2 regions of the Aeromicrobium sp. UBA7512 genome follow, and region 1 is predicted to be linked to the other one. Evidence: riboswitches for the same ligand, from Rfam matches in the RefSeq annotation. Region 1 holds a riboswitch; the other holds the start of a gene.

Evidence for each region. A riboswitch is a leader RNA that binds a small molecule or an ion and turns the genes downstream of it on or off. The one in region 1 is predicted to bind thiamine pyrophosphate.
Region 2: linked by a shared signal. The riboswitch ahead of thiM (hydroxyethylthiazole kinase) and the one ahead of B2363_RS11820 (ECF transporter S component) in region 1 are both predicted to bind thiamine pyrophosphate.

What each region holds. Positions count from the first base shown of each region.
Region 1 is NZ_DLNK01000007.1:179,758-183,637, reverse strand. Features, by position in the region: gene B2363_RS11830 (DUF6801 domain-containing protein) at 1-545, shown strand, start outside; gene B2363_RS11825 (VanZ family protein) at 626-1,222, shown strand; TPP riboswitch at 1,229-1,338, shown strand; gene B2363_RS11820 (ECF transporter S component) at 1,328-1,918, shown strand; gene B2363_RS11815 (ABC transporter ATP-binding protein) at 1,915-3,264, shown strand; gene B2363_RS11810 (hypothetical protein) at 3,261-3,880, shown strand, end outside.
Region 2 is NZ_DLNK01000003.1:25,556-29,435, reverse strand. Features, by position in the region: gene B2363_RS01975 (bifunctional hydroxymethylpyrimidine kinase/phosphomethylpyrimidine kinase) at 1-382, opposite strand, end outside; gene thiE (thiamine phosphate synthase) at 379-1,029, opposite strand; gene thiM (hydroxyethylthiazole kinase) at 1,026-1,835, opposite strand; TPP riboswitch at 1,826-1,918, opposite strand; gene B2363_RS01960 (alpha/beta hydrolase family protein) at 1,956-2,594, opposite strand; gene B2363_RS01955 (alcohol dehydrogenase catalytic domain-containing protein) at 2,683-3,639, shown strand; gene B2363_RS01950 (FUSC family protein) at 3,701-3,880, shown strand, end outside.

The DNA of each region.
Region 1 (3,880 bases):
AGCCGACGACCGAGCCGACTTCGGAGCCGACGACCGAGCCGACTTCGGAGCCGACCTCGGAGCCGACGGCCGAACCGACCGCGGAGCCGACGACCGAGCCCACGACCGACCCGGGCGAGGAGCCCGCCGACGATGAGGTCGAGCTGCTCAGCTCCGACGTGCTGTCGCCCGGCGACACGATCACCTTCGCGTTCGGGCCGGACTGGATCGGCAAGGAGCTGGCCTTCGAGCTGCACTCCGACCCGATCGCGATGGGCACGCGAGTGGTGAGCACCTCGGGCGAGGCCTCGGTGCGCATCCCGACCAACGCGCCGCTGGGCTCCCACACGGTGAAGGTGCTCAGCCGGGGCGTCGTCATCGCCGAGGTCCCGGTGGAGATCGTCGCCGCCGACGCCGGCGGCGACGCGTCGGACGACGACTGGGCCAGCGACGACTACCTGGCCGCCGCCGGTGGCCCAGGGCTCGGTGTCGCAGTCCTCGGCGGTGCCCTGGTCGTGGCTGGTGCAGCCGTGATGCTGCAACGTCGCCGCACGCGTCGCGACTGAGTGCCGCCGGGGGAGCGGGGGCGGGTCTCTGCGGACCCGCCCCCGCCCTTGGCGTGCCCGGGGGTTGAGAGGATTCTCCGGTGCCCACCGTCGAGATCCCCATGCTCCCCGTGCTGATCCCGGCGACGATCGCCGCGATCGCCGCGTCGCTCGGGTGCCTGCACCGTCGCGGGCGCCTCACTCCGCTGCGCGCCGCGGTCGGCGTGGTCGCGTGCGTCTACGGCGCCGCCGCCTTGGCGCACGTGCTCCTGCCGTTCCCCGTCGCCACGGACGACCCGCGGCCGTGGCGCGTCCTGGTCCACCTCACGCCGTTCATCGACGTCCTGGACGACCCTGCCGGGATGCTCCTGAACATCCTGCTCTTCGTGCCCCTCGGAATGCTCCTGCCGCTCGTCACCCGAGTCCGGACGGTGCGCCGGGCGGCGGCCGTGGGTTTGCTGGTCAGCGTGGCCATCGAGGCGGTGCAGCTCGCCGGAGTGCTCGTCGTGGGAACCGGCCGGATCGCCGATGTCGACGACCTCGTCGGCAACGCCCTGGGCACCGCGATCGGCTGGACCGCCTGCCTGGTGCTGATGCAGCTCCCACCGCTGGGCCGGCTCGCGGCTCGGGCCTCCTGGGCAGAGGACGGAATCGCCTCGGGGGCCGCCCCCGGTGCCGCGCCCGCCACGGGAGGCTAGGCTGGCTGCACACGACAGGGGAGCGCCATGCAGAGGGCGCTGAGAGTGCGGAACAGCCGCAGACCCTTGAACCTGCTCCGGTTAGCACCGGCGAAGGGAGTCACGATGACATCTGCTGTCCGTTCCACCACGAGGTATCGCACGCTCGACCTGGTGACCATCACGATGCTCGGCGTCGCGTTCGGCGTCGTCTTCTGGGGCTGGGGGAAGCTCTACGCCCTCGTCGACATCGGTGCGGCCGTGGGATTCAAGCCGGCTGCGGCCCTCCTCGCCGGGATGTGGCTCATCGCCGGCGTCGTCGGCGGCCTGATCGTCCGCCGCCCAGGTGCGGCGCTCGCCACCGAGCTCGTCGCCGCGCTCGTGTCCACGATCGTCCTCGGCGGCACCGAGTGGGGCAGCGCGGTGCTGATCTCGGGCCTCGTCCAAGGGCTCGGGGCCGAGCTCGCGTTCGCGATCTTCCTGTACCGGAGGTTCGACCTGCCGACTGCCGTCCTCGCGGGCGCGTTGTCGGCGGTCTTCGCAGCCTTCTACGAATGGAACTACTACTACGCGGACTGGGACCTGACGTGGCGGCTGTTCCACCTGGGCTTCTTCGTCACGTCCGGCATCATCATCGCCGGGTTGGGTGGCTGGCTCCTGGTGCGTGCGCTCGCACAGGCAGGTGCGCTCGACTCGTTCGCTGCCGGCCGGCAGTGACGGTCGCGTTCCACGACTACTCCTGGACGCCGCTGCACGCCCGCCGCCCGGCGCTCGACCGGCTTGACCTGCGCATCGACCCCGGTGAGCGCGTCCTGCTGGTCGGGCCCAGCGGCAGTGGCAAGTCGACCGCCCTGCATGCGATCGCCGGCGCACTCGGCACGACGCTGGTCGGCGAGGCCAGCGGATCGGTCGAGGTGCACGGGCGCATCGGGATGGTCACCCAGAACCCGTCCTCGTCGATCGTCGCGGACCGGATCGGGCGCGACGTGGCGTTCGGCCCGGAGAACCTGGGTCTGCCGCGCGAGGAGATCTGGCGACGGGTCGACGCCGCGCTCGAGGCGGTGGGCCTGGATCAGGGGCGTGAGCGCTTCACCAGTGCACTGTCGGGCGGAGAGCGGCACCGTCTCGCGCTCGCGGGCGCCCTGGCGACGGAGCCGGACCTGCTCCTGCTGGACGAGCCGACGTCCATGCTGGACGCCGAGCTGGCGGCGGAGGTCCGCGACGCCGTCCTGCGCGTCGTCGGTGACCGCTCGCTCCTCGTGGTCGAGCACCGCTTCGAGCTCTGGCTCGACCATGTCGACCGGGTCGTCGTGCTCGAGGAGGGGCGACCGGTCTTCGACGGGTCCGTGCCGTCGTTCCGTGGCGCTGCCGTGCCGGAGGCGCTATGGATGCCGGGGCGCCCGGCGCCCGAGCCGGCCTGGATCCCTGAGGAACTGGTGCACCCGTTCGCCCCGGCCGGCGTCACCGCGCGTGCGCTGGTGATCGACCGGGTCACGCGCACGCTGCGGGGCACCGAGCGCACGCGGGCGGTCGACGGGCTGACGCTCGAGCTGGCACCCGGCACCCTGACAGCGCTCGTGGGCCGCAGCGGAGCGGGCAAGTCCACGGCGCTGCTGGCGCTGGGCGGACTCCTGGAGCCCGTCTCGGGGGAAGTCGACGCACCGGCCGAGCTCGGCTGGTGCCCCCAGGACCCCGAGCTCGGCTTCGTCGCGCGGACGGTGCGCGAGGAGCTGGAGGCCAGCCCTGCGGCGTTCGGGCGCACCGTCGACGTCGACGCGGTGCTCGAGGTCATCGGCCTGGTCGGCCGTGGTGACGATCACCCCTACCGGCTGTCGGGCGGAGAGCAGCGCCGGCTGGCGCTCGCGGCCAGCTGCGCGCACCGGCCGGGGCTGGTCCTCGCGGACGAGCCCACCGTCGGACAGGACCGAGGCACGTGGGCGACCGTCGCCGGCTGGCTGGGGGCGTCGGCGCAGGCAGGTGCCACGGTGGCCGTCTCCACGCACGATCCGGACCTGCCGCGCGACCGCGACGTGGTCCTGCATGAGGGAGTCGTCGTGCGATGACTGGCCTGATCACGCGACTCAACCCGCTCGTCCTGCTGGCGATCGGCGTCGCCGCGGCCCTCGGCTCACCGGCGATCCGCACGATGCCGATCGCCGTGACGTGCGCCGCCGTCTACGTCGTGGCGGTCGTGGCGGTGGTGCCCTCGTGGCGGTATCCGGTGGTGTGCCTGGCCTTCGTGGCGCTCCCGGTCGCCACGATCGTGTGGAGCACGTGGCTGTTCGGCGGTCGCGACCTCGAGGTCGCGGCGGTCGCGGGAGTGCGGACCTTCGTCATGGCGTGGCCGGGCGCCGTGGCCGCCGGCTACATCGACGTCGCGCGCCTCGGCGACTACCTGGCCCAGACGCTGCACGTTCCCAGTCGGTTCGCCGCTGCGCTGTCCGCCGCGCTGCAACGGGTCGGCGGGGCGTGGCAGGCCTGGCACGACCTCGACCGGGCCCGCAGGGCGCGCGGGCTGCGGCGCCGCCCGTGGCCGATGGCCTTCGCGCTGCTGGTCCACACGATGAGGGACGCGAGCCGAACGTCGATCGCGATGGACGCCCGCGGCTTCGCCACGGCCGGGCGTCGGACGTGGGCCGAGGCGGCGACCTGGCCGCCGATCGACCTGCTCGCGCTGGC
Region 2 (3,880 bases), on a different contig from region 1:
CCTGCTCGGCGTCGGCGTCGAGCAGGCGGTCGCCGCTCGTGGCGATCATGACCGGGTCGATCACGACCACCGGCGGTCGGGTCCGGCGAAGCCACGCCCCGACCGTCTCGATCACCTCGCGGCCCGCCAGCATCCCGATCTTCACCGCGTCCACGGTCACGTCATCGCTGACCGCGTCCAGCTGCTCGGCGAGGAAGTCGGTCGGCGGCACGTGGACCGAGCGGACGCCGCGGGTGTTCTGGGCCACCAGTGCCGTGACCACCGCCATGCCGTAACCGCCGGAGGCGGCGATGCTCTTCAGGTCGGCCTGGATCCCCGCGCCGCCCGTCGGGTCGGTGCCCGCGATGGCGAGCACGCGCGGCACACGGTTCCCGCCGCTCATGCGACGCCTGCCCAGGCCGCCGCGAACTCCGCGGCCGCGCGCCGCGGGTCCTCCGCGGCGCAGATGCCGGAGACCACGGCGGCTCCCGCCGCACCGGCGGCCCGCAGCGGAGCCACGTCGGCGAGCCTGATCCCGCCGATCGCGACGGTCGGCAGCTGCGTCGACCGCGCGAGATCGGCGAAGCCCGCCACCCCCAGGGGCGGTGGCGCGTCGGTCTTGGTGGCGGTCTGCCGGACCACCCCCAACCCGACGTAGTCGACGCGACCGGGGTCGGCGGCGGCCGCTGCGAGCTCGGCGGGAGTCGCCGCGCTCACGCCGATCACCGCGCCCTCCCCCACCAGCCGACGCACGAGGGAGGGCGGCAGGTCGGACTGCCCGACGTGCACACCCGTCACCCGGGCGCCCGCGGCACGCGCGGCCAGGAACACGTCGACCCGGTCGTTGACGATCAGGGCGACGTCGTCGGGCAGCGCACGCGAGACGGCCAGCACGGTCTCGAGGAACCGCGCGGCCGGGAGGTCCTTCTCGCGCACCTGCACGGTCGTCACTCCCCCGGCCACCGCCTCGGCCACCGTCTCGGCGACGTCGCGTCCGCGCGAGGCGGCCAGGGCGCTGTCGGTCACCAGGTACACCGACAGGTCGGTCATGACAGCCGCGCCCGCGCCGCGAGGTCGGCCGCGTCGACCGAGTCCAGAGCGTCGATGAACGAGGCCGCGAAGCTGCCGGGCCCTGCACTGCGCTCGGCCGCCAGCTCCGCTGCCACCGTGTAGACCGTGACGGCCGCGACCGTGGCCGTGAACGCGTCCTCGGTGACCGCGGCGAACGCGGCCATGACAGCTCCGAGCGCACAGCCACCGCCCGTGACCCTCGTCAGGAGCTCGTGACCGTTGGCGATCCGCACGACGCGCTCGCCGTCGGTCACGGCGTCGACCGGCCCGGAAACGGCGACGACGCCCCCGGTGGTGGAGGCGAGCTTCCGGGCCACGTCCAGCGCGCCGTCGACGTCGTCGGTGGAGTCGACGCCGCGGCCTCCGGCACCCGCGCCCGCCACCGCGATGATCTCCGAGGCGTTGCCCCGGATCACCGTCGGCCGCAGGTCGCGCAGCCGGTGGGCGAACGGGGTGCGGACCGGGAGGGATCCGACCGCCACGGGGTCGAGCACCCACGGCGTGCCGGCCCCCGCAGCGGCCGAGGCCGCCTCGAGCATGGCCTCACGCTGCTCCCCGGCCGGGGTGCCGAGGTTGATCAGCACCCCGCCGGCGACGGTTGCGAACGGTCCGGCCTCCTCGGGTACGTCGACCATCGCGGGGGCGGCGCCCACGGACAGCAGGGCGTTGGCGGTGAAGTTCACCACGACGCTGTTGGTGAGGCACTGCACGAGGGGCGCGTCCGCGCGCACCCGGGCCAGGGCTTCAGTGGTGGAGGTGAGCAGGTCTTCAGGCGTGCGCGACATCGCGACATCCCTTCGCTAGTGCGAACTAGATCAGGTTCGACGGGTGTGATCTCAGCCCCGGCGGGGCACCCCGTGTCTTGGCGCTCACAGGCTAGCGCCATGCCTTCGTCGTGCCGACGCCTAGCCCAGCGCTGCGACGAACTCCGCGACGAAGCGGTCCTGGAAGGCGTCGTGGTCCAGGCCCGGCGTGGGCACCTTGTTCGACGGCAGCGGCGACATGAAGTCGAAGTGGCCGACACCCTCGTGGCGACGCAGGTCGACTCCGGCGGGAGCCGGGCGCAGCACCTCGGCCGACTCCGGGGGCGTCACGTCGTCCTCCGACCCGACGAACGCGGTGATCGGCACCGTGACCTCGTCGAGGGCGTCGGGCCCGGCGAACCAGCCGGCCGCCGGCGCGAGCACGATGACTCGGGTGACCCGCGGCTCCGAGGGGACCTCGAACGCCTCGCCCTGACGGTTCCGCGGTTGGGCCCCCGCGAGGCACAGGGCCGCGCACCCGCCCAGCGAGTGCCCGGCCGCCACGACAGGGAGGTCATCCCGCCCGATCTCCGTCAGTGGCACGCGGAGAGCGGACACGCGCTCACGCACCACGTCGTCGGTGAAGATCTCGGTCAGGTGATGGGCCGGCGCGGCCACGATGAAGCCCGCGTCGGCGGCGGCGCGGAGCAGCCGCTCGTAGCGGGACGGGTCGCCGCCCGCACCAGGGGCGAACAGCAGGATGCCGCGGGGATCGTCGGACGTCAGCAGGATCGGCGTCATGCCCACGACCCTACGCACGGAGGACGCCTTCGGCACGCGCGACGAGCACCCTTGACCTCAACTCCGGTTGAGGTTGTCTCATGGGCTCATGCACGCGATACGACACCACGAGTTCGGCCCCGCCGACGTCCTGCGCCTGGAGACCCTCCCCGATCCGGAACCGGCACCAGGCCAGCTCCGTATCGCCGTCGAGGCAGCCGGCGTGCACCTGCTCGACACCTCCATCCGTGCCGGGGAGGCGTTCGGAGCCGGACCGGCGCCCGAGCTGCCGCTCGTCCCCGGCCGCGAGGTGGCAGGCGTGGTCGACCGGATCGGCCCGGACGTCGACGCGGAGTGGCTCGGACGCCGCGTCGTGGCACATCTCGGCTTCGGTGGCGGTGGCTACGCGGAGCAGGCGGTCGTCGACGCCGGGCGCGCCCACCCGATCCCCGACGGGATGGACGCCGCCACCGCCGTGGCCGCGATCGGGACGGGTCGCACCGCCACCGCGATCCTGGAGCTCGCCGAGCTGGTGCCCGAGGACGTCGTCGTGGTGACCTCGGCGGCCGGCGGACTCGGCCCGCTGCTCCTCCAGGGCGCGGCGAACGTCGGCGCACGGACCGTGGGGCTGGCCGGCGGTCCGGACAAGGCCGCGCTCGCCACGCGGTTCGGCGCCACTCTCGCCCTCGACCACCGCTCCCCCGACTGGCAGCTCCATCTTCGCGACGCCGGCATCCCCACCGTCGTCCTCGACGGCGTCGCGGGACCCATCGGGCGCGCGCTGTACCGCGGCCTCGCGCCGGGAGGTCGTCTCGTGCGCTTCGGCTGGTCGTCGGGTGAGCAGAACGACTACGCCGACCCGCAGCGACGGGTGATCGACGTGCTGGGCCCGCCGATCCTCGACCGGATCGAGGAGTTCGAGCGGGCGGCGCTGGCCGCCGCGGCGGACGGGACCCGCGTGCCGCACGTCGGGACGGTGCTGCCCCTCGCCGAGGCGGCCGAGGCCCATCGGGCCCTCGAGACGCGCACCGCGGTGGGCAAGGTCGTGCTGGTGGTGCCGCGCTGATCCAGCGGGGCGGCCGGCATTCCGACGTGCCCGTCTTGCCGCGGCGTGCCACGGTGAAGGGATGGAAACAGCGCGCGCGTGGCTCCTCGACCGGTGGGTGAATCACCCCCGGATCGCCCTCGCGCTGCGCGCGGCCGTCGCCGCCGCGATCGCCTGGATCCTCGTCCGTTTCGTCCCCGGCTCGCAGGACTACCCGTACTACGCGCCGTTCGGCGCGATCATCGCGACGACGTCGACCCTG